4 regions of the Gardnerella sp. DNF00983 genome follow, and region 3 is predicted to be linked to each of the others. Evidence: riboswitches for the same ligand, from Rfam matches in the RefSeq annotation. Region 3 holds a riboswitch; each other region holds the start of a gene.
What was found. Region 3 has a riboswitch for thiamine pyrophosphate ahead of HXT34_RS03220 (ABC transporter permease). Riboswitches for the same ligand answer to the same signal wherever they lie in the genome.

Region 1: linked by a shared signal. The riboswitch ahead of thiM (hydroxyethylthiazole kinase) and the one ahead of HXT34_RS03220 (ABC transporter permease) in region 3 are both predicted to bind thiamine pyrophosphate.
Region 2: linked by a shared signal. The riboswitch ahead of thiC (phosphomethylpyrimidine synthase ThiC) and the one ahead of HXT34_RS03220 (ABC transporter permease) in region 3 are both predicted to bind thiamine pyrophosphate.
Region 4: linked by a shared signal. The riboswitch ahead of thiO (glycine oxidase ThiO) and the one ahead of HXT34_RS03220 (ABC transporter permease) in region 3 are both predicted to bind thiamine pyrophosphate.

What each region holds. Positions count from the first base shown of each region.
Region 1 is NZ_CP058392.1:294,981-300,406, reverse strand. It holds gene HXT34_RS01075 (PD-(D/E)XK nuclease family protein) at 1-1,947, opposite strand, end outside; gene HXT34_RS01070 (hypothetical protein) at 1,991-2,788, opposite strand; TPP riboswitch at 3,667-3,776, shown strand; gene thiM (hydroxyethylthiazole kinase) at 3,766-5,343, shown strand.
Region 2 is NZ_CP058392.1:589,716-595,141, reverse strand. It holds gene HXT34_RS02130 (MetQ/NlpA family ABC transporter substrate-binding protein) at 1-146, shown strand, start outside; gene HXT34_RS02125 (methionine ABC transporter ATP-binding protein) at 352-1,164, shown strand; gene HXT34_RS02120 (methionine ABC transporter permease) at 1,167-1,847, shown strand; TPP riboswitch at 1,912-2,017, shown strand; gene thiC (phosphomethylpyrimidine synthase ThiC) at 2,015-4,672, shown strand; gene HXT34_RS02110 (peptidylprolyl isomerase) at 5,155-5,426, opposite strand, start outside.
Region 3 is NZ_CP058392.1:849,677-855,102, forward strand. It holds gene HXT34_RS03210 (L-lactate dehydrogenase) at 1-797, opposite strand, end outside; gene eno (phosphopyruvate hydratase) at 995-2,290, opposite strand; TPP riboswitch at 2,501-2,625, shown strand; gene HXT34_RS03220 (ABC transporter permease) at 2,615-3,430, shown strand; gene HXT34_RS03225 (ABC transporter substrate-binding protein) at 3,586-4,584, shown strand; gene HXT34_RS03230 (ABC transporter ATP-binding protein) at 4,735-5,426, shown strand, end outside.
Region 4 is NZ_CP058392.1:127,999-133,424, reverse strand. It holds gene HXT34_RS00525 (HesA/MoeB/ThiF family protein) at 1-130, opposite strand, end outside; gene HXT34_RS00520 (thiazole synthase) at 182-994, opposite strand; gene thiS (sulfur carrier protein ThiS) at 1,084-1,290, opposite strand; gene thiO (glycine oxidase ThiO) at 1,414-2,484, opposite strand; TPP riboswitch at 2,478-2,580, opposite strand; gene HXT34_RS00505 (peptidase) at 3,701-5,426, opposite strand, start outside.

The DNA.
Region 1 (5,426 bases), 550 kb from region 3:
ATTTCGCAAAGGAGCATTAGATTCAAAGCTCTTGTTATTTTCACAATTTTTCTCAATTAAAACAGCCGAAAGAGAGGAAAGAGAACGCATAAGCGAATCTACAGAATATAACTTCGCAGGTATTTCAACGTCTAAATCACCGTAAAATCCAGAATCGCTCTTAGTAATCGAGGAAAGTGGACTATCCATAATATTCTGAACTCGCAAACGCACCCACGAAGCCAAATTTTGCAAACTTCTACCATGTTTTACTTGCTCAACAATTCCAGAAAAACCGTGCTGCGCAAATTGAGCAAGTTCAATAAGCGCAAATAAACCTTGCACAAACGGCTCATCTTTTAATGGGCGAGTTACTAACGAGTATCGCACAGGAACTCCAGAGGAGCGAAGTTGCTCGCCAAAAAGACGAACCGTGGAATTGTCGTGCGCAATTAACGCCATATCGCTCCACTTGCGCTTATTATTTACGTGAGATTGCTTCATTTGCCAAATAACAGCATCTAATTCCTCACGCTGTGAACGATATAACGCTGTAAAAACAGTGTCGTCTGAGTTGAGATTAGAATTTTGTGGGGTTTCTATAGGCTCAATCGGTAAGGACCCTGCAAATTTTGGCATTTTCCAAGGGCGATTTGGGAGCGCAACATCTGTTTTATATTGCGAAGTAAGCGAAAGAGAAACGCGTGAAGCGAGTAATTCACGCATCGAAGGTGCTTGGGTATAATTTGCAAAAGTTGGATCTGCAGAATAATTTTTAGAAGAATCAGCAGAATTGTCGGAAGAATTTTCGCAAGAATTTTCACAAGAATCGGCAAAACCCGTATATTCTAAAGTTTGCTCAGCAGCATTCAACTCATTCAAAGCTGCAGAAATTGCATAATCCGGGTACGCTCCTCTAAACGATTGCACAGATTCATCCGGATTCGCAAGCAAAACTAAACGCGTGCCAATCTTCGACAAAGTCTCAATAAAACTCAAGCCAGCCAAAGTAATATCTTGATAATCATCGACTACAAGAAGAGCCGGAATTTCAGAAGAGTTTACTAAACCATGCTCGCCTAATTCGCGCGCAGATTTTGCACCCTCAACCAACAGTTGCGAAGCGTCAAGTCGGAAAGAAGATTTATAAGTGTCGGCAATTATTTTTCGATATTCAGCACGCAAAGCAAACGCCAAACGCCATTGAGTTAATCTACGTTTAATAAGCACAGACGTTTGTAAAATATCACTATTATTGGCGTAAGATTGCTCGTCACTAAGAGCGCGAAGAACTGAATTTTCGCTTTCAAAATCGCTAATACCAAGCTCATCTAAACGAGCGAGCATATCGCGCAATTGATGCATAAAAGCGTTGTTAATATCGAAGCTATCTGCCAAAAATTCTGGAGACGAAGAAGCTGCTTGAGCAGCCTGAGTTGCGAAAGGCGCGGAAGGCTCGGAAGTGGCGAAAGTATTAGAAACTGCGCAAGTTAATGGAATAACCCATTGAGACGTTTCAAAATAATCCTTAAAAAGCGCGCATATATTGCAATCACCATTATCGCCACGCATAACATGCTCAATGTGTGCGCGCAAAACTTTACGAAGCAAAGAATCCTGCTCAGCACCATTTAGCAGCTTAGGCGAAGTCTCATTCTTTAACTTACAGCAAGCAGAAATGATATTAAAAGCCAAAGAAGCCAAAGTGCCAACTGGACGAGACTGCTTACTTACACCAATTTGACGAATAATAATATTGTCAATTTTTGAAGCAAGAACACGATTTTGCACAGCCATCGCAGTAACATTATGCGACCAACGCTTATAGCCGGAAATTGCTGCGCGCACAGCAAACTGCGTTTTACCAGTATTCGGCGCACCGTACACAAGCAACGTATTAGTCACATTGCCAGAAGAATTGCGTAACGTACCGTCAAATAATGCTTGTAATGCAATATCCTCACTCATACGCTTAATTCTAGCAATTAGGCAATAGTGGCGCGCAACAATACTATTCTTTTAATATTGCACGAGCGCGAGCATCCTTAAGAGCAAGAAATACACTGCCGACACCAATAAAAATAAGAGTAAACACAATTAACAAATACGCAACTCCAACGCCCAAAGTAGTGGCATTAAAAGTTTGCGGTGCAAAGCCGAACCAGCCGGCAGGAGCGCCATAATTGAGGAAATTATAAGGCGCGCGCATTGCATGAACACCCCAACGAACACCAGCAAACTCGCTAAGCATAGCAGCATAAGCAACATAAGCAAGAGGCGGAATCGTAGCGAAATAAATGTGTGCGCGAGTAGAGCGGAAACGGTAATCAAAAAGCACAAAATCAGCGATTGCAAGAAGCGGCGCAACTGCGTGGACGCAAAGACTGCTGCATCCGTTATTCATGTAAGCGCCAACGAAACCAAGCTTATTGGTAGGTGCTAAGAAACACAGGTACAAAGTGAATGTGACAGCAATTGAGATGGTCATCATGAATTTAAAAATGTACCAAGCGTTGGATTTTGAGTCGAACCATGCGCAAGATGCTGTGGAAGCTGGCTGCACGGCTGAATCTACAGAATTACGAGCACGCATAAATGCAGCTGTATCAAGCAAAAGCGATCCAGCAAGAGCTACGCAAATCATAAGGTTAGAAAGATTCGTAAAATAAGTGAAGGTCATCAAGCCTTCCCACGAAGCAGCCATGCCATAAACAGATGCGATGATTGCAATCGTGCGTATTGCTGTGCGCGTCGCGTATTCGCGCGCTGTGAGCGGAGTCTTTTGTTCTAGCATGGAATCGTTTGCCATGTTATCTCGCTTTCGTAACTTCTATAATCTACTATTTAATAATCTTGTTTCATATTGCTTTAACGTGGCGCGAGTTTTGGGGGATTTCTCTCCTCGCACGTCCCGTCCTTCAGTCGCTTTGGCTGTTAAAGACTCTCATGCATACTTTGTTCTCTACGAACGTTGCTCCATCAGTCCTCTTTTAGTGCTCGTAAAGAAATCCCCCAAACTCTGCGTGCTAGCCCCTAATAACCGTGTCTATCGCAGAGATTTTTCGATTTTTCTTCTTCGCTTGGCGAATCAGCAGCCTGCGGCTCTGACGTTCGCCGCACTCAGTGCGAAAAATCTCAAATCTCTACCACACGAATATTCACGCGACAGAACGGCAATTCAATTAAGATGTTAAATAATAAATAATCATGTTCACATATACATAATCTCATGTTAACAAGCGAAAATATGTAGAAGAAGTTGCAAAAATGCGGCGCGATTTTTGTAGATTCCTGCAAGTGCTGCGATTTAGCGCGCGAAAGCAACTCGGAGCGGAAACTCGCTCAAGTTGGAAGTCCAGTGGACTTCCAACGCGAGTTTCGTAAGCGAGCGCGTAATCCGCGCGAGCGCCAATCTGCACCAGTAACGGAAAACGGCAGAAACTGTGCAGCTGTGTAAAGTTTATGCTGCGAACGCAAGAAAATCCGACCAAAACTTTACAGCCGTGTAAAATTTATGCCGCGAACGCAAGAAAATCCGACCGAAACTGTGCAGCTGTGTAAAGTTTCTGCCGCTTCCCAGCTAGATTCCGACCAAAACTTTACAGACGCGCGCAGTTTATGCCGCCTACGCGCTAAATCGCAGCGCTAACGCAAAAGAGCGTAAGTCACGAACAAAAGATATAGTCGAAGGATGGTTCGGAGTGCGCATTTGCCGCAAAATCGCGGGCGGCGCTGAGATTAAATCCGTAAAACCTGATCTAGATAGTGCTAGCGAAGGGAAACATTATGACAACATGCAACACTGAAAAAACAAATACCTGCAACGAAGCTAACGAATACTGCACAAACGCAACAACGCAAGTCGACACATGCTTCTCAGCACGCGCACGCCGACGCATGTTCCTTAACGACGTGCGTCAATGCATCGAACGCGTGCGCATACAGCAGCCACTCACCCATTGCATCACGAACGTAATCGTGCAAGACATTACAGCCAACGCACTGCTCGCCGCCGGCGCCTCGCCAATTATGGTAACCGATCCGGAAGAAGCGCATGCACTTGCGCAAATTGCCACAGGCGTGCTCATAAACGTTGGCACATTCCATCAGCCAGAAACTTCCGAATACATGCGCGCAGCCGTTGAAGGATGCGAAAAAGCCGATACCCCGTGGGTGCTTGACCCGGTTGGAATCGGCGTTCCAGCACTCGCACCTCGCGCGCGCTTTATTCACGAAATTATTAAGCACCACCCTACTGTAATCCGCGCAAACGCTTCCGAAATCATGGCGCTTGCAGGCAAAGAAAGCAACGGAAAAGGCGTAGATTCTCACGATAACGTAAACGACGCGCTTCAAGCTGCTCGCGAATTAGCTAAAAAATACGGATCTGTAGTGGCAATTTCTGGCGAAAAAGACGCAATTTACGGCCATGGATGCTTAGCTCGCGTAACAGGTGGCCACAAAGCTATGACTAAAGTAGTTGGAACTGGATGCGCTTTGGGAGCGTTAGTTGCAGCGTACGTTGGCGCAAACCCAGAACGTCCGCTCGCAGCAACTGTTGCAGCGCACGTGCACGCAGCAGCGGCTGGAACTTGGGCGGCTCGCCAAACCACAGCTCCAGGCACTTTCCGCACGCTGTGGATGGATGCGCTTTCAACTCTTAGCGTAAACGACATGTTTAGTTTGACGAATATTGAGTTTACGGTGGAGCCTGTGGATTGGACGCTATATTTGGTAACGGATCCGCGAATGGGAAATCGTCCGGAAGAAGAAGTGGCTGTGGAGGCGATTGAAGGCGGAGTTACAGTTGTGCAATTGCGCGATAAGTATTCCGACGACGCGGAGATTGCAGCTAAAGCGAAGAAGTTGCGCCACGCGCTTATTGATTCCGGACATGGCGACGTGCCTGTGTTTATTGACGATCATGTTGATTGCGCAGCTCAGCTTGGTTTCAACTTGCACGTTGGGCAAAAGGATACGCCGTTTGTTGAGGCGCGAAAGGCTATGCCGGCTGAGTGGATGGTTGGGCTTTCTTGCGCGCGACCGGATTTGATGGAGAAAGCTTACCACGAGTGCAAAGAAAACGACGTTCCGCTGCCGGATGTGATTGGCATCGGTGCCGCTTTTGAAACGCATACGAAAGCGCACGACGTGCCACCGCTGGGAGTTGACGGAGTGAATGAAGTTGCGAAAGTTGCGCACTCTATGGGCGTAAAAACGTTGGCAATTGGCGGAATTCACGAGAACACAGTGTTCCCTATTCGCGGTCTTGAGCTTGACGGAGTTTGCACAGTGTCGGCGCTTATGTGCGCTGAGGATGCTGGGAAAGTTGCACGCGAGCTTAAGCGCGTGATTACTGAGTAAAGCTAGCTTGAGCGCAGCATAGCGCGTAGGCGGCAGAAACTTTACACCGTTGTAAAGTTTTTGCCGTTTTTTGGCGCGTAGCC
Region 2 (5,426 bases), 260 kb from region 3:
CTAAAACTTATGAAAATATTATTGTAGTAAAGAAAGGCTCTGAAAAGTTTGCAAAAATCAAAGCCTTACTCAAAGCTTTGAAAACAAGCGAAGTGCGCGACTATATTACCAAAACTTACAAAGGCGCTGTGCTTCCTGTTTTCTAAATAATACTCACAATGTAGCCACCTAATGCCGCATGTGTATGCTTCGTGTATGCTTTGCGGCATTATTTTATAAGCGTGTAATATACGTAATGTGCGTGCTAGTTAATAATCTAGTTAATGACGCTAGTTAGTAACTCTAGTTAGTAACTCTAGTTAGTAACGAAGTATATTTCACACAGAAAGCAATAATCTGTTAAGGAAAAGCATGATTCAGATCGAACATCTTCACAAAAGCTACGGCAAAGGTAGCAAAGCGAATGAAGCATTACACGACATTAATCTGACTATTGAATCGGGAGAAGTATTCGGAATCCTTGGTTCTTCTGGTGCAGGAAAGTCTTCGCTAGTTCGTTGCATGAATCTGCTTGAGCGACCAACTTCTGGCAAAATTATTATTGACGGAAATGATATTAGCGAAGTAAAAGATAAAGAACTTGCAAAAGTACGCACTAATATTGGCATGATTTTCCAGAATTTTAGCCTTTTCCAGCAGCGTACAGTATTGCGAAACGTCACTTTCCCATTAGAGTTAAATCACACTGCAAAAAAGGAACGAGAAGAACGCGCAAACTACTTGCTTGACTTAGTTGGTTTAAAAGATTTTGCAAACCGCTACCCTAGCCAGCTTTCAGGCGGACAACAGCAGCGCGTAGCAATTGCGCGCGCATTGGCGAATAATCCGTCGATTATGCTTTGCGACGAAGCAACAAGCGCACTTGACTCCACAACTACTGCGCAAATCCTTGATTTATTGAGCCGAATTAACCGCGAACTCAACGTAACGCTTGTTATTATTACGCATTCGCTGGCTGTAGCACGAAATATTTGCGACCGAGTTGCAATGATCGATAGCGGACGCATTGTGGAATTAGGTGACACGGATACGCTTTTTGCAAATCCACAAAGCGATATTTTGCGAACACTTATTGCAGATGAAAAACAAGAAAATCATCGCGCTAAAATTACAAGCACGATTGCAAACGAAGCAACAAACGCGCTTACCAATGAGGTGAAATAACAATGTTAGAAGCTGCTACACAATTTTTTAACGACTACGGCGACTTACTTATTGAAGGCGTGCAAGACACACTCGTTATGACGTCAGTTGCAACACTTTTTGCATACCTTATTGGACTTCCAGTTGGCGTACTTCTCATTACATCAAACAAAAAAGGCATTTGCCCTAACGCGCCAATTAACGCAGTTCTAGGATGGATTGTTAACATCGTGCGTTCTGTGCCGTTTATTATTTTATTAGTTGCAATAATTCCTTTTACTCGTCTCATAGTTGGCACTTCTTTGGGAGTTCCTGGAGCTATTGTGCCTCTAGTAATTACGGCTGCACCATTCGTTGCTAGAGTAGTTGAACAATCTTTAGCCGAAGTTGACGGAAGCTTAATCGAAGCAGCACAAAGCTTTGGAGCAAGCAAATTGCAAATTGTTTGCAAAGTATTGCTGTGGGAAGCTTTACCTTCACTAATTCGCGGAGCTGCACTTACGTTTATTACGCTTTTTGGATTCTCAGCAATGGCTGGAACAGTTGGCGCAGGCGGACTCGGAGATATTGCAATACGATACGGATACCAGCGTTATCAATACGATGTGATGACAGTGGCTGTTATTCTTTGCATTATCCTCGTACAGATTGTGCAAAGCTTGGGAGATTTTATTTCACGCGCAATCAATCATCACGAACGCTAAAGAAATTCGCAACATACCCACCACCAATTAAATGCACATAATCGTGTAAACTTGCTGGTAATTCGACATTTTGCAGGGGTGCTTTCGAAAGAAGGCTGAGATGGTATTAATTTATCTAACCCTTCGAACCTGTTAGTTAATACAACGTAGGGAGCAACGATTTTAGTATGACATCGAATTATCCGTACGCATCAATGCGTAATCAATTTAATCTAAGCGCCTGCTTTATTGCAGACCCACAAGCTTGTAATAATCGTCCACTTACAGATATTGTCGATGATGCTTTGCGCGCTGGAGCGACTTTTATTCGTCTTCATTGCAACAATGAAAACGCTAAAGAAATCACCACTATTGCACGCGATATTGCACAAATCATCGAAGACAATAACAAATGCGATTCTGTAACTTTTGTTATCGACGAGCGCGTTGATGTCGTTTGGCAAGCTCGCAATCAAAGCATCAAAGTTGACGGAGTGCACTTAGCACAAAGTGACATGGAGCCTAGAGAGGCTCGCGCACTTCTTGGCGAAGATGCTGTAATCGGCTTATCTGTTGAAACCGAGAGCTTAGTTAAAGTAATAAACGAACTTCCAGATGGATGCATCGATTACATTTGCGTAACAGCAATGCACAATCCTGAAGAAGGATGCGAAAGCACTACTGCCGCTTACGAATTGGAAGCAAACCACACAACGCTGGACGAAGCGAAAATTAATACGATTTGTTCCGCAAGTGATTTCCCAGTTCTAGTTGGCGGAAGAACTGCTCTCGACGATATCGATACAATCGCTCACACTAAGGCTGCAGGATGGTTCGTTTCTGAAGCACTGTATTCTTCAGAAACACCAGAATCAACTATGCATGAGTTTGTTGAACATTGGAAAGCTGTGCGAGGCGAAGAAAAGCACGGCTACGCTAAGCGAGTAATAGTTGCAGAAAATTCTGAATCAAAATCTTCAGAAACTCAAGAAAAGAAACCAACTTTTATTAACGCTAAAGAAGCAAAGGATGCTGCAAAATTAGCTAAGCAACAGCGCGTTGACATTGCAGCTCGCGGTTGCACTCAGCGCGATAAAGCTCATATTCGCAAAACAACTCCAGTTCATTTTGAGTATGAATATGGTTCTTACGATTTGGAAGTTCCTTATACGGAAATTAAGCTTTCGGATACTCCTGGCGTAGGCCCTAACCCGCCTTTTAAGGATTACAATACGGAAGGCCCAAAGTGCGACCCGAAGGAAGGCTTGGCTCCGCTTCGCCTTGACTGGATTCGTGACCGCGGTGACGTTGTGGAATATGAGGGTCGCAGGCGCAATCTTCAAGATGACGGCAAGCGCGCAATTAAGCGAGGCAAAGCTTCTAAAGAATGGCGTGGTCGCACGCATAAGCCAATGAAGGGCGCGGACCATCCGATTACGCAAATGTGGTACGCTCGCCACGGAATCACTACTCCGGAAATGCAATATGTTGCAACGCGCGAAAATTGCGATGTGGAGCTGGTTCGCGAAGAAGTTGCAGCCGGACGTGCTGTAATTCCTTGCAATATTAACCATCCTGAAGCTGAACCTATGATTATTGGTTCGCGCTTCTTGACTAAGCTCAACGCAAACATGGGTAATTCTGCTGTTACGTCGTCTATCGACGAAGAAGTAGAAAAACTTACGTGGGCCACGAAGTGGGGTGCGGATACCGTTATGGATCTTTCCACCGGTAACGATATTCACACGACGCGCGAATGGATTTTGCGCAACTCCCCTGTGCCAATTGGAACAGTGCCAATGTATCAGGCTTTGGAAAAAGTTGAGGATGATGCTTCTAAGCTCAGCTGGGAGCTTTTCCGCGACACTGTTATTGAGCAGTGCGAGCAGGGCGTTGACTACATGACTATTCACGCTGGCGTGCTTCTTCGCTACGTGCCGCTTACTGCAAACCGCGTAACCGGTATTGTTTCTCGTGGTGGCTCAATTATGGCTGAATGGTGCTTGCAGCATCATCAAGAGAGCTTCTTGTACACGCACTTTGAAGAATTGTGCGAGATTTTCGCAAAGTACGATGTTGCATTCTCTTTGGGCGATGGTTTGCGTCCAGGTAGCTTGGCTGATGCTAACGATGCGGCTCAGCTTTCCGAGCTTATGACGCTTGGCGAGCTTACGAAGATCGCTTGGAAGCATGACGTGCAAGTGATGATTGAAGGTCCTGGTCACGTGCCATTCGACACTGTGCGTATGAATATTGAGATGGAGAAGGCAATTTGCCAGAATGCTCCATTCTATACGCTTGGTCCTTTGACTACGGATACCGCACCTGGCTACGACCACATTACTTCCGCAATTGGTGGCGTAGAGATTGCGCGATACGGCACTGCAATGCTTTGCTATGTGACTCCTAAGGAACATTTGGGATTGCCTAACAAGGACGACGTTAAGCAAGGCGTGATTGCGTATAAGATCGCTTGCCACGCAGCTGATCTTGCTAAGCACCATCCACATGCTATGGATCGCGACAACGCAATCAGTAAGGCTCGCTTTGAGTTCCGCTGGTTGGATCAGTTCAACTTAAGCTACGATCCGGATACCGCAATCGCCTTCCACGACGAAACGCTTCCTGCAGAACCGGCAAAAATGGCGCACTTCTGCTCGATGTGCGGACCAAAGTTCTGCTCGATGGCTATTTCGCAAAATATTCGTAAGCGTTTTGGCGGAGCAGCTCAGCAGGAGCAGCTCGTTGAAGAAGCACGCAGTCAGGCAATTGCCGACGGTATGAAAGAGATGAGCAAAAAGTTCCAAGAATCCGGCTCATCGCTGTATCAAAGCGTGAAAGCATAAAGTGCGGAAGTACTGAGGTACGGAGGTGCGGAAGTACTGAGGTACGAAGGTACTGAAGTACGAAGTGCGGAAGCAAAAACTGAATTGCAAGTGCTTCAATAGCAATACTTACAACGGATAATAATAGAAGAAGGTTGATATAAACCAAAGCGAGTTTTATAGTGAGCAATTGCGCTTGCTATAAGACTCGCTTTCTTTATATTCGAATTTAAATTCTCTATTAATCCGACCTTTTCGTTGCGTGCTTGTAAAGTTTCTGCCGCATTTTCGCACGTAACCGACTTTTTCTTTACAGCGTTGTAAAGTTTCTGCCTCTTTTTGGTACGTAGGCGGCATAAACTGCGCACGCCTGTAAAGTTTCTGCCGCTTTACAGCAAAAATCCGACCTTTTCTGTACATAAGCGTATAGAAAATGTCGGATTAGTAATTAAGAACTGTAGTATTAAAGAATATTAAAGAGTATTAAATCAAATAACGTTTAATCACAAAACTTCAATAGAAATAATACCTACAGGCTCAAGAGGAGCATCAGATCGATCCGTTGCGACAGCCTCGAGCTTATCGACAACAGCCTTCGATTCACCGTCAGCAACTTCGCCGAAAATTGTATGGTGACCGTCAAGCCATGGAGTTGGCACAGTTGTAATGAAGAACTGCGAACCGTTAGTGCCATGCAAACGACCGTCACGACCGCGACGCTTTCCAGCATTTGCCATAGCGAGCAAATAAGGCTTATCGAACTTCAAGGATGCGT
Region 3 (5,426 bases):
GGGTAAGAAAGATAAGAATGATATTCCTCGCGATAGTTCGAAACAGGCATTTGCTCCTTTGAATCCGAAAGAACAGCATGAACCAGGCGAACTGCAGCAGCAGCAATACCGTAATTTGTATACTTCTTTCCGTAGAACACAGTGAAGCCGCCTTGACGAGTTTCTTCATCAACAGCATCTAAATCAATATTCTTTTCTTTTGCAAGCTCAACAATCGGCTGTTCAAGAACCTTAACTGTGGACCATGCAACGAACTGTGAATCACCATGTTCACCCAAGCTATAGCCCTTCACAGCTTTTGGATGAACTCCGAAGAATTTGCCAACAGCGCGATGAAGACGCGCAGAATCAAGCAAAGTTCCAGTGCCAATAACTTTTTCATAAGGAAGACCAGTTGTTTCTTTATAAAGCTGGCAAATAGCGTCGCAAGGATTAGTAATATCAACTAAAACACCATGGAAGCCAGAAGCTTTAATCTTTGCACCAACTTCTTCAACTTGAACACGATTATGTTTAAGTTCTGCGAAACGATCAGGATTTGGGACGTCTAAAAGCTTAATATTGCCCATAGCGCTTACGATAACTTCAACATCTTTCAAAGCATCGTAATCATTGACAGTAATGTTTACATTAAAAGGCAAATTGTCCATTGAATCCTCAAAATCCAATGCATCAGCCTTAACCTTAGCTTCATTCTTGTCATACAGGTATAACTCGTCGGCGTAACCACCAACAACAAGCTGGTGAGCAACAGCTGCGCCAACATTTCCCATACCAATAACTGCTACTTTTCGCATAATGAAACATCTCCTTCTGTTTCGATTTTCTCACAAAAATATCACTATTATGATGAGAATGAAAGTAAATTTAAGAAAATTTTTTGCGCGTTTTGATTTTTTCAAAAATATTTAATAAAAAACGGTCAGCCGTAAACACGACTGACCGTTAAAACTCAAAGACTTAAGAAGCCACTAAGTTACTTTAAAACTAAAAGTTACTTCATGTACTTCTTGCAAGCCTTGAATGCGCTGTAACCAGCATACTGAGCGGTAGAACCAAGCTCTTCCTCAATCTCAAGCAAGCGGTTGTACTTAGCAATACGCTCGCCACGAGCAGGAGCACCAGTCTTGATTTGGCCGGTGTTCTTAGCAACGGCAAGATCAGAAATGGTGGTATCTGGGGTTTCACCAGAACGATGGGAAACCATAGAAGTGAAGCCGTTCTTAGTCGCAAGCTCAATAGCGTCGAGGGTTTCGGTGACGGAACCAATCTGGTTCAACTTCACGAGCAAGGAGTTAGCTGCACCAAGCTCAATACCCTTAGCCAAACGCTTTGGATTGGTGACGAGCAAATCATCGCCAACGAACTGCAAACGATCACCAAGACGCTTGGTGATTTCTGCCCAATCATCCCATCCTTCTTCCTGGAATGGATCTTCGATGGAAACGATTGGATACTCGTTGATGAGCTTCTCGTAGTAATCGAGCATGTAAGCAGATTCGCGCTCTTCGCCATCGAAACGATACTTACCAGTTTCCTTGTTGTAGAACTCGGAAGAAGCAACGTCAAGAGAAATACCAATCTGCTTGCCTGGCTCGTAGCCAGCGGCTGCGATTGCATCCATGATGTACTTCAAGGAATCCTCATTGGACTTCATCTTTGGAGCGAAGCCACCTTCGTCACCAAGACCAGTAGCCAAGCCTTCCTTCTTCAAAACATTCTTCAAGGTGTGATAAACCTCAACACCAGCGCGCAAAGCATCGCTGTAGGTTGCGAAACCGTAAGGAGAAATCATGTACTCCTGAATATCGGTTGCGAAATCAGCGTGAGCGCCACCGTTCATGATGTTCATGTTTGGAACTGGAAGAATGTGACCATTGGTGCCGCCAATGTAGCGGTACAACGGAAGCTGAGCAGACTCGGCAGCAGCGTAGAGAGCAGCGAGGGAAACGCCGAGAATTGCGTTAGCACCAAGCTTGCCCTTGTTTGGCGTGCCATCAAGCTCAATCATCGTCTCATCAAGAGCGCGCTGATCGGTGGCATCCATGCCAATAACCTTAGGTGCGATTACCTCGTTGACAGCCTTAACAGCTTCCAACGTGCCCTTGCCCTGATAACGGGATTTGTCGCCATCGCGACGTTCCCAAGCTTCAGCTTCACCAGTAGAAGCACCAGAAGGCACTAAACCAATACCCTGAGCGCCATCTTCGGTCTCCAAATAAACCTGAACAGTAGGATTTCCACGAGAATCCAAAATTTCGCGTGCATATACGCTTTCAATAGCTGCCACAACTACTCCTTTATACCTATGGGTTGTGATGACTCTTCCAAGACTAGTGCGTTTTATGGACGTTATATTGAGTATCAGCGTATTTATGCCGTGAACGTTCACAATATTTTGATTTAACTCGAGTCATATGAGCCAATTGTATATTTTTAAGCAATATCGTTTATAAATATCGATTTAAAATACACTTGTCCATACCCTTAAGCGATAATGACCTCAGACACGGGGTGCGCAACTACATCGTGCCAAACAACAATACATACAGTGTTGCGCTGAGAATACACTCGTTGAACCTGATATAGCTAAGACTATCGAAGGGATTGTCGCATGACTTACAATTCGCCTAATAAAGCGAAAAACATATTGAAGATTGCATTTAAAGCGGTATCTTCGTGTAAAGTGTGGATTTCAACCATCCTCATTTTGGTTTTGTGGTTTTTTACAACTCTTTCTCCAATCGAAGACCGTTCTTTGCCATCCCCATATGAAGTAATACAAGCCTTTATTGATTTAAACAACGAAGGCATATTATTAAAATCCTTAGGAATAAGTATTTTACGAGTTCTTTTAGGGCTTTTGTTAGGAATTATTTTTGCTGTTCCTGCAGGCATACTTGCAGGAGGCAGTAAGCTTGGCAATATTGTAGTTGATAAACCAAGCCACATGTTGAGATCAATTCCATTCCCGGCTTTAGCTCCAATATTAATAATTTTCCTCGGAATAGATGAAACGATGAAAATAGCGCTTATAGCTGTTGGCGTTTTTGGACCTATGTACGTTAATATTCGCGACGGAGTGCGTAATATTGATCCGAAACTTCTCGAATTAGCGCAGGTTTATCACGTTAAAAAATCTACTATTTTTATATCTATTTTGCTTCGCGGTACACTTCCAAGTTTTATGACAGGTTTGCGATTTGCAATATCTGTAGCATGGGTTGCATTAGTGACTTGCGAAACAGTCAATTCTTCTATTGGAATTGGATACATTCTTTCAAGAGCGCAAGAATTCTTTAGGCCTGATCAAATGATGGCATGCGTTATTATGTACGCAATTGCAGGTCTTGGATCTGAGCTTACTGCAAACATATTAGAATATCTTCTTATACCTGAACGCAGATTAGATAGAAAATCACGCCAATAATCTAGTAATATCAACATTTTTCTAAAGTTAACTACTTTTTAAAATGCATTAAATTGCTTTTTAAGAATTAGTCAATATTTAGAATCAACAACCAAATAATAACAACCAAACAAACAACAGATAAATAAAACAACAAACAAAAGGAACTATATATCATGGCTAATTTAAAAATGCGATTTTCTAAAAAGAGCATTATTGCATTAATCTGCGCTGTTTGCGCAACAGTATCTCTCGCAGCTTGCGGAAGCTCACAAAAATCATCAAGCGCTTCTTCAAAAGAAGACGCTGGAACTATGAGAGTCGCTTATCTTTCTACAGCAAATTATTTAACTACTTTGAAAAATGAGAAATTCCTTCAAGACGAATTTGGCAAATCTAAAGTAGTTTACACTGGCCCTTACACTCCAGTTGATGGTCTTACTGCTGTTATGAGCGGAAATGCAGATGCTACAACTACTGGAACCGGACGCTTCATTGATTTGATTGCTGAAGGACAACCATGGGTAGCTTTTGCGCTCGAATATTACAATGGTGATTCTCAAGGAATCGTTGCATCCGCAAAAAGCGGCGTGAAAACACTAAAAGACTTATACGGAAAGAAAGTTGCTATTATTCACAACGGTGACACTGGCGATTACATGCTTCACCGCGCATTTGATAAAAGCGGTTTAGACGTTTCTAAAGTTAACAAAGTTGAGATGAGTCCTAAGAACTTCCAGGCAGCATTTACTTCTGGACAGATTGACGCAATTTCCTCATTCGATCAGAATCTTGCTGCAGCAATGACAACTCCAGGCGCAAAATTGCTTGTAAATGCTAAAAAGTACGGCAATATGAACGTTACTATTCACATTGTTTCTAAGAGCTTTGCCAAAAAGCATCCAGATCTTGTTAAGAAGATGTACAAGGCTCTTGTTCGCGAAGCAAAAAAGTCTCATAAAGAAAACAATGTTATTGGAAACGCTTACAAGCAGCTCGGAGCAAGCGAAACTATTATTAAGCAAATTGAAAAGTTTGACAATCCAACTATTCGTCCAATCGATGAAAAAGGTTTGAAAATGATGGAAACTCAAGCTAAAGAATACGTGAAATATGGTTTAATTAAGCAAGCTCCAAAGAATTTGAAAGATTCTGTAATGGATTGCACGAAGTAAATTAATCCATATATCTATAAAACACATATTCATAAAAACAAAAATTAAATATCAAAATAAAATAATATATAACTAATTAATCAAAATTAAAACAAAGTTATATAACAAGATTATATAAACATGATTTAGAGCAACGCAGTAGGAGTAAATATGGACACTCAAATAGAAGAAAACTATGAGACTAAAGATAACTCTTACTGCGTTACTCTAGAACATATTGGCGTGACTTTTAAAAATAACGCTAAAATATTGCGAGATATAAATCTAAATATTAAAAAAGGCGAATTCGTATCTTTAATAGGACGCTCAGGATGCGGAAAAACTACTCTTCTTAAAGTTATTTCAGGATTAATCAAACCTGATTCTGGAACAATAAACGTCACACAACATCAAGCAATAGGTTTCCAAGATGCAAGATTAATACCATGGCTAACAGTAAGTAAGAACGTAGTTTTCGGCATACAAGGAAACAAATCAGAACTAAAATCTATTGCAGAAAAAGCTCTTAATGATATGCAACTTAATAATTGCGGTTCGAAATGGCCATCAGAACTTTCAGGTGGTCAAGCCCAACGAGTCTCATTAGCTAGAGCTTTAGTTCATAATCCTGAATTACTACTTTTAGACGAGCCTTTCGGAGCATTAGATGCTTTAACTCGTTTAGACATGCAAGATTTGCTTGATAATCTAAGACAGAAACATGGCTGGACCACAATAATGGTCACGCACGATATTTCCGAAGCAGTAAGACTTTCTGACAGAATTCTTATGATTAAAGACGGAATCATTGAGAAAAACTGGAATATTGATCGAAGCCAACTTGATGCACAAAAGCGTCCAAA
Region 4 (5,426 bases), 720 kb from region 3:
CAACCATGCAGATTTTCGCATCGCGAAGTAACTGCTGATGTTCATGTGTAAAGCCCGGCAGGAGCAAGTGGCGGCAAGTGCGTTCCGCCTCAAGCTCCTGCAGGTTATAGTAAATTTTATTAATCGTCATGCTTAAATAATTATGCCGAAAAATTACAGTACTAAATTACAGTACCAAAATTTACAGTACAGAATCAGCCCAAGCGCGACCTTCAACAGGCGAAGAAGCGAGAGCGTGATTTCGCATTGGAATACGGCCAGCATCGTGAGCAAGCTTTCCAGCGGTTACAGCAGCAGCCATTGCACGACCCATCTTCACGGGGTCTGGGCAGCGAGTTACAGCGCTTGCAAGAAGCACGCCCGAGCAACCGATTTCGAAAGCTTTAACAACATCGGAAGCAGTGCCAACGCCAGCATCCAAAATCACAGGAACGCCAGCTTCCTTGCATTCTTGAACAATCAGCTCAATGTTTCGAGGATTCAAAATACCAAGACCAGTTCCAATTGGAGCGCCACCAGGCATAACAGCTTTCACACCAAGCGAAACCAATCGACGAGCCACAATCGGGTCGTCATTCGTGTAGCAAAGAACGCTAAAGCCTTCTTCAATAAGCTTTTCTGCAGCAAGCAAAACTTCGCGAGTATCCGGAAGCAAAGTATCGTCGTCTGCAATCACTTCGAGCTTAATCCAGTCAGTTCCAAGCGATTCACGAGCCATTTTTGCAGTAAGCACAGCATCATGCGCAGTCTTGCAGCCTGCAGTATTTGGCAAAACGTTAATATTGTGACGCTGCAACATGCCGTAAATATCAACGCCAGTTTTTGCGTGACGACGCATTGCAACCGTAGCTACTTCCGCACCTGAAGCCACAAGTGACTTTTCCATAATGTCAATGCTTGTCATGCCGCCAGTACCAAGCAAAAGCCTTGAATGTAAAGTCTTACCACAAAGCTGCCAAGTATCGGCACTTTCTTCTATATTATTTTCTGCCATTTTAAGCCTTTTATTTAAAATTTAATATTTAAACCTAATTAAAATTAAATAATTAAGCGCACTAATTTCACGCTTAATTTTGTGGTGTTTCAGCCGCCTTGAACTGCACTAAGAATCTCGATTTGATTCCCATCACATATGACGGCTGATTCCCATTGCGCGCGAGAAAGCACATCGTCGCCAATCGCAACAGCTATGCCAGGACCAGCGTCTGAACCGTAACGTTGAGCAATAAGCTCAGCAACAGTTAACCCATCTTGAATTTCAATAGTTTCACCATTGACTACGATTTGCATAATCTAACCTTTACTAACTAAAAGCTGAATTACTAAAAGTACTTTCTGCATCACACTTACGTCTATATTTGAACACTTCACACAATTCGCAGCGAAATCTAGCGAATTCACTGGAATTAGCGATTAGAAGCGAGCAGGATTGCAGCTTTCCAAGAAGCCCTTTTCCTTCTCAGTCAACTCTTGCTCAAGCACAAGCTTTGTAGTCAAAGAAGAACCCAAAGCGGTGAGCAAAATGCCGTGACGGAAGTAACCAGTGGAAATCGTGGTGTGCGTCTTAGGATCAATGCCAATGAACGGCAAATCGTCTGGAGTTCCTGGGCGGCCGCCAGCGGTAACCTCAGTAATCGAGCATTCCTGAATGCCAGGAAGCACGCTTGCAGCATCGCGAAGTAAGTCGAGTACGCCGCCAACCTTTGGAATATTGCGGTCGTCTTCACGAGAAGTAGCGCCGAGCACAAGCTCGCCTGTTTCCTTAGCGCGAGGCACCAAATAAACTGGGCGGTCATGCACAAATCCACGAACCACAGAGCTCAAAATTGGGCGCAAAGGCTCTGGAATAGTCATACGAATCATATCGCCCCACACAGCGCGAAGCTTAAGCTGCGGAAGCATATCCTTAGCACCCAAACCGGATGCCAAAACTGTGTCTGGACCCAAATCATCCGGAGTGCTTGCGCGACGCTCAATAACAACACCGCGCTTTTCGAGCGCATCAATCATTGCTGCAGTGAAAAGACGAGGATTGATTTGATGGTCGTCCGGCACGCTTACAGCGCCAGCAATAGTTGGCGAAAGAGCAGGCTCAATCTCACGAAGCTTACTCACAGAAATATGCTCAGCTCTACGGCCGTAACGATGCTGCAAGTTTAGCAACTCGTTTACGTGCTCGTTATCTGCAGCGTCACCACCGATTACATAAGAGCCGCACTCTAAGTAGCCGGTTGGCTTATCGGTGTACTTTGCAACCGAATCAACCAATTCCTTATACATAGTTGCAGACTCAAACATAAGAGGATACAACGCTTCTTGCTGATATTGCATTTCTGCGGTAGGAGCTAACATGCCGGCAGCATGGTGAGAAGCACCAGAGACTGGATCTGGATCAATTATGCTAACTTTTACGCCAGCTTCCGTAAGTCTCCACGCTGTTGCTAAACCAATAATACCTGCACCAATAATACGAATATTTCGCATATATACTCCTTCCCTACGGCGGCATTACCCGCATCAGGTTTACGGTCGGCTTTCGCCCTCTCAGCCTGTATAGAACAGGCTCCCGCGGATGTAATTCTTGACCTTCAAGAATTACAAATGCAGAACGTTGCAATATTGCTAACTTAGCAATACCCAAATGCTGCAGGTAGATGTAACGAAATTATGTGAATTTCATCACACTACCGTGCAGCATTCTAGCACTTCTGGCAAAAATTTGTTAACTGAACCGGTATGTCAAATCGCAAAACTAAGCATTTTCGTTACTGACGCAGTACGGTTTCTGCGTTAGTAACGCTCACTACCGTTTTTTCGTTTCTCCTGCAGTACGCGTTCTGCACTAGTAACGCACTTTGCCGATTTTTCGTTTCTCCTGCAGTGTGCATTCTGCACTAATAACGATGCGCGTAGTTACTGAGTTATTTTTGGTGTGGCGCGAGTGTGAAATTGAGATGGGTGTGAGGAGTGGGTGTTGATTGTCTCGCAGCGCTACGCTCCTATACCTTACTTGGACTTAGCGGTTGTGTAGTTGAGTTTAGTTTTTTAGTTACTTTCTTTCAAAAACAGTATTCGTCAACAAGATTATTACTATCGTTCCGCTTTTATATTGCTCGACCAAGCAATTCCTATCTCCCACTATTAGTAAAACCGCTAGTGTTTTTGGTGTGGTGGGTGCGTCTGGTGTGGCGCGTGCAGCAGCACGGACGCTAGTGTTCACTAAGCGACAAATACTCAGCGTCTGCAGAGCAATAATGCTAAAGTTCACTAATCAATAAGTAATCATTGTTAGCAGAAGCATAACTGCAAAGCTACAAAACCACTTTTCGCAGAAGCGCAACCGCAAAGCTTCATGAGCAGCGTTCGCAAAGCAATGATGCAAAGCTTCAGGAGGTTTGGGGAAATACTATCGTTAATTTACGCGACTGTAAAGTTTCTGCCGGATTAAAGCGCGCAAACGACCTTTTCTGTACACGACTGTAAAGTTTCTGCCGCTTTTTGGTGCGTAGGCGGCATAAACTGCGCACGACTGTAAAATTTCTGCCGCTTTTTGGTGCGTAGGCGGCATAAACTGCGCACGACTGTAAAATTTCTGCCGCTAGCTGTTACTAGCGCAGTCAGCGCTCGCGCGGCAGCAAGAAAAAAATCCCTCGCGGATTATCGGAAGATAACCTGCGAGGGATTTTAGTTATGAGCGAGGCTACTCGTTGGAATGCTTGCGGCGGCGAGAAGCAACGCCAGCAGCACCAAGTCCGGAGAATACTGCAGCAAGACTTGCAAACAAGCCAGTTGCAGCACCCGTCTTAGCAAGAGCGCTAGCATTACCGGAAGCGCCAGAGGCATTACGCCACGCAGCCTTAGCAGCCTGAAGCTTCCTCAAAGCCTCATCAACCTGAGCCTGAGTTGCATTCTTATCAGCAAGCACACGCTTAGCCTCAGCCAAAGCCTGCCTGTAAGCTCTAGCTGCCGCAGTGTTTGCATTAGTGTCTACAGAATTATTAACTTCGACTTGCAAAGCAGACTTATCAACCAAAGCACTCTGAGAATCACTAGTATCAAAACCATCCCCAGCATCAGCATCGGTATCATAGCCGCTACCGCTACCAACACCACTGCCAGCGCCAAACGGGTGATTAAGCTTATACTTAGCAGCCTGAAGCTTCCTCAAAGCCTCATCAACCTGAGCCTGAGTTGCATTAGGATCGTTAAGCACGCTGTCAGCCTCAGCCAAAGCCTTCTTATAAGCCTCAATATCGTCGCGTTTGCCAATAATGAAGTACAAAGACTTACGGAACTTAGCATCATCATCAGCCTCAGTCTGAAGCTTAGACTTATCCGTCTTATTAGAATCAGTAAGCTTCTTCTTAGCATCCTGAAGCTTCTTCAAAGCCTCGTCAACCTGAGCCTGAGTTGCATCCTTGTCGCCAAGAATCTTGTTAGCCTCGTCGAGAGCCTTCTTGTAATCGTCAATAGCCTTCTTAGACTCGTCATCACCCTTAGCTTGAGCATTCTGATACTCAGGAGACTTAGTGAAGTCACCATCATTATCAGCTTCCTTACGCAAGTCATACTTGATTGTGCTGTAATCGTCTTCAATCTTCTTCTTAGCAGCTTGCAATGCATCTAGAGCATCGTAAAGCTCTTTCTGGGTTGGGACGTCAGTTGCACCATCCTTTGGCTTGCCAGTAGTGCGGTCGAACTTCTCAAGAAGCTTCTTAGCAGCCTTAAGCTTTTCGTTGTATTCTTCGAGCGCCTGCTTAGACGCATCATCACCCTTAGCAGTCGCGTTCTTGAACGCAGGAGTGTTCTCGAACACGTCATCACGCTTGTCTTTATCTCCGTCCTTAGACTTATCAACTTCTTGCTGAAGCTCAGTAGAACTGGTCTTGTAGTCAGCAGTAATCTTATCTTTTATGTCCTTCAGCTTCTTAAGAGCCTCGTCAACTTCTTGCTGGGTTGGGATTTCCTTTTCACCAGACTTTGGCGTACCGTTCTCATCGAACTTTCCAAGCAAAGTCCTAGCTTTACTCAACGCTTCCTTATAAGCGGTGACGTCAGCATTATCCTTGCAGTCTTTACCCTTCTTAGATTCAGCGTTCTTGAACTCTGTAGTATTCTCAAAGTCATCTTTACCAACGGTAGTTACACCGTCAGCAGTAGACTTCGCAGACTCATCCTTCAAATCCTTAGCATTAGTCGTAAAGGCGTCATTGATAGCTTTCTTTGCCTTTTGCAAGGCTTCCAAAGCTGTCTTAACATCAGCATTAGTTGGCTTTTTATCTGGATCAGCATTCGGATCTGGGTTCTTCACCTGATCGATAATCTTCTTCGCTGCTTCAAACTTATCGTTATAATCTTGAAGCTTCTTGGTGGCAGAAGTATCAGTCGTTGCAGCATCGCCAGTTTCAGACTGCTTCTTATACAGA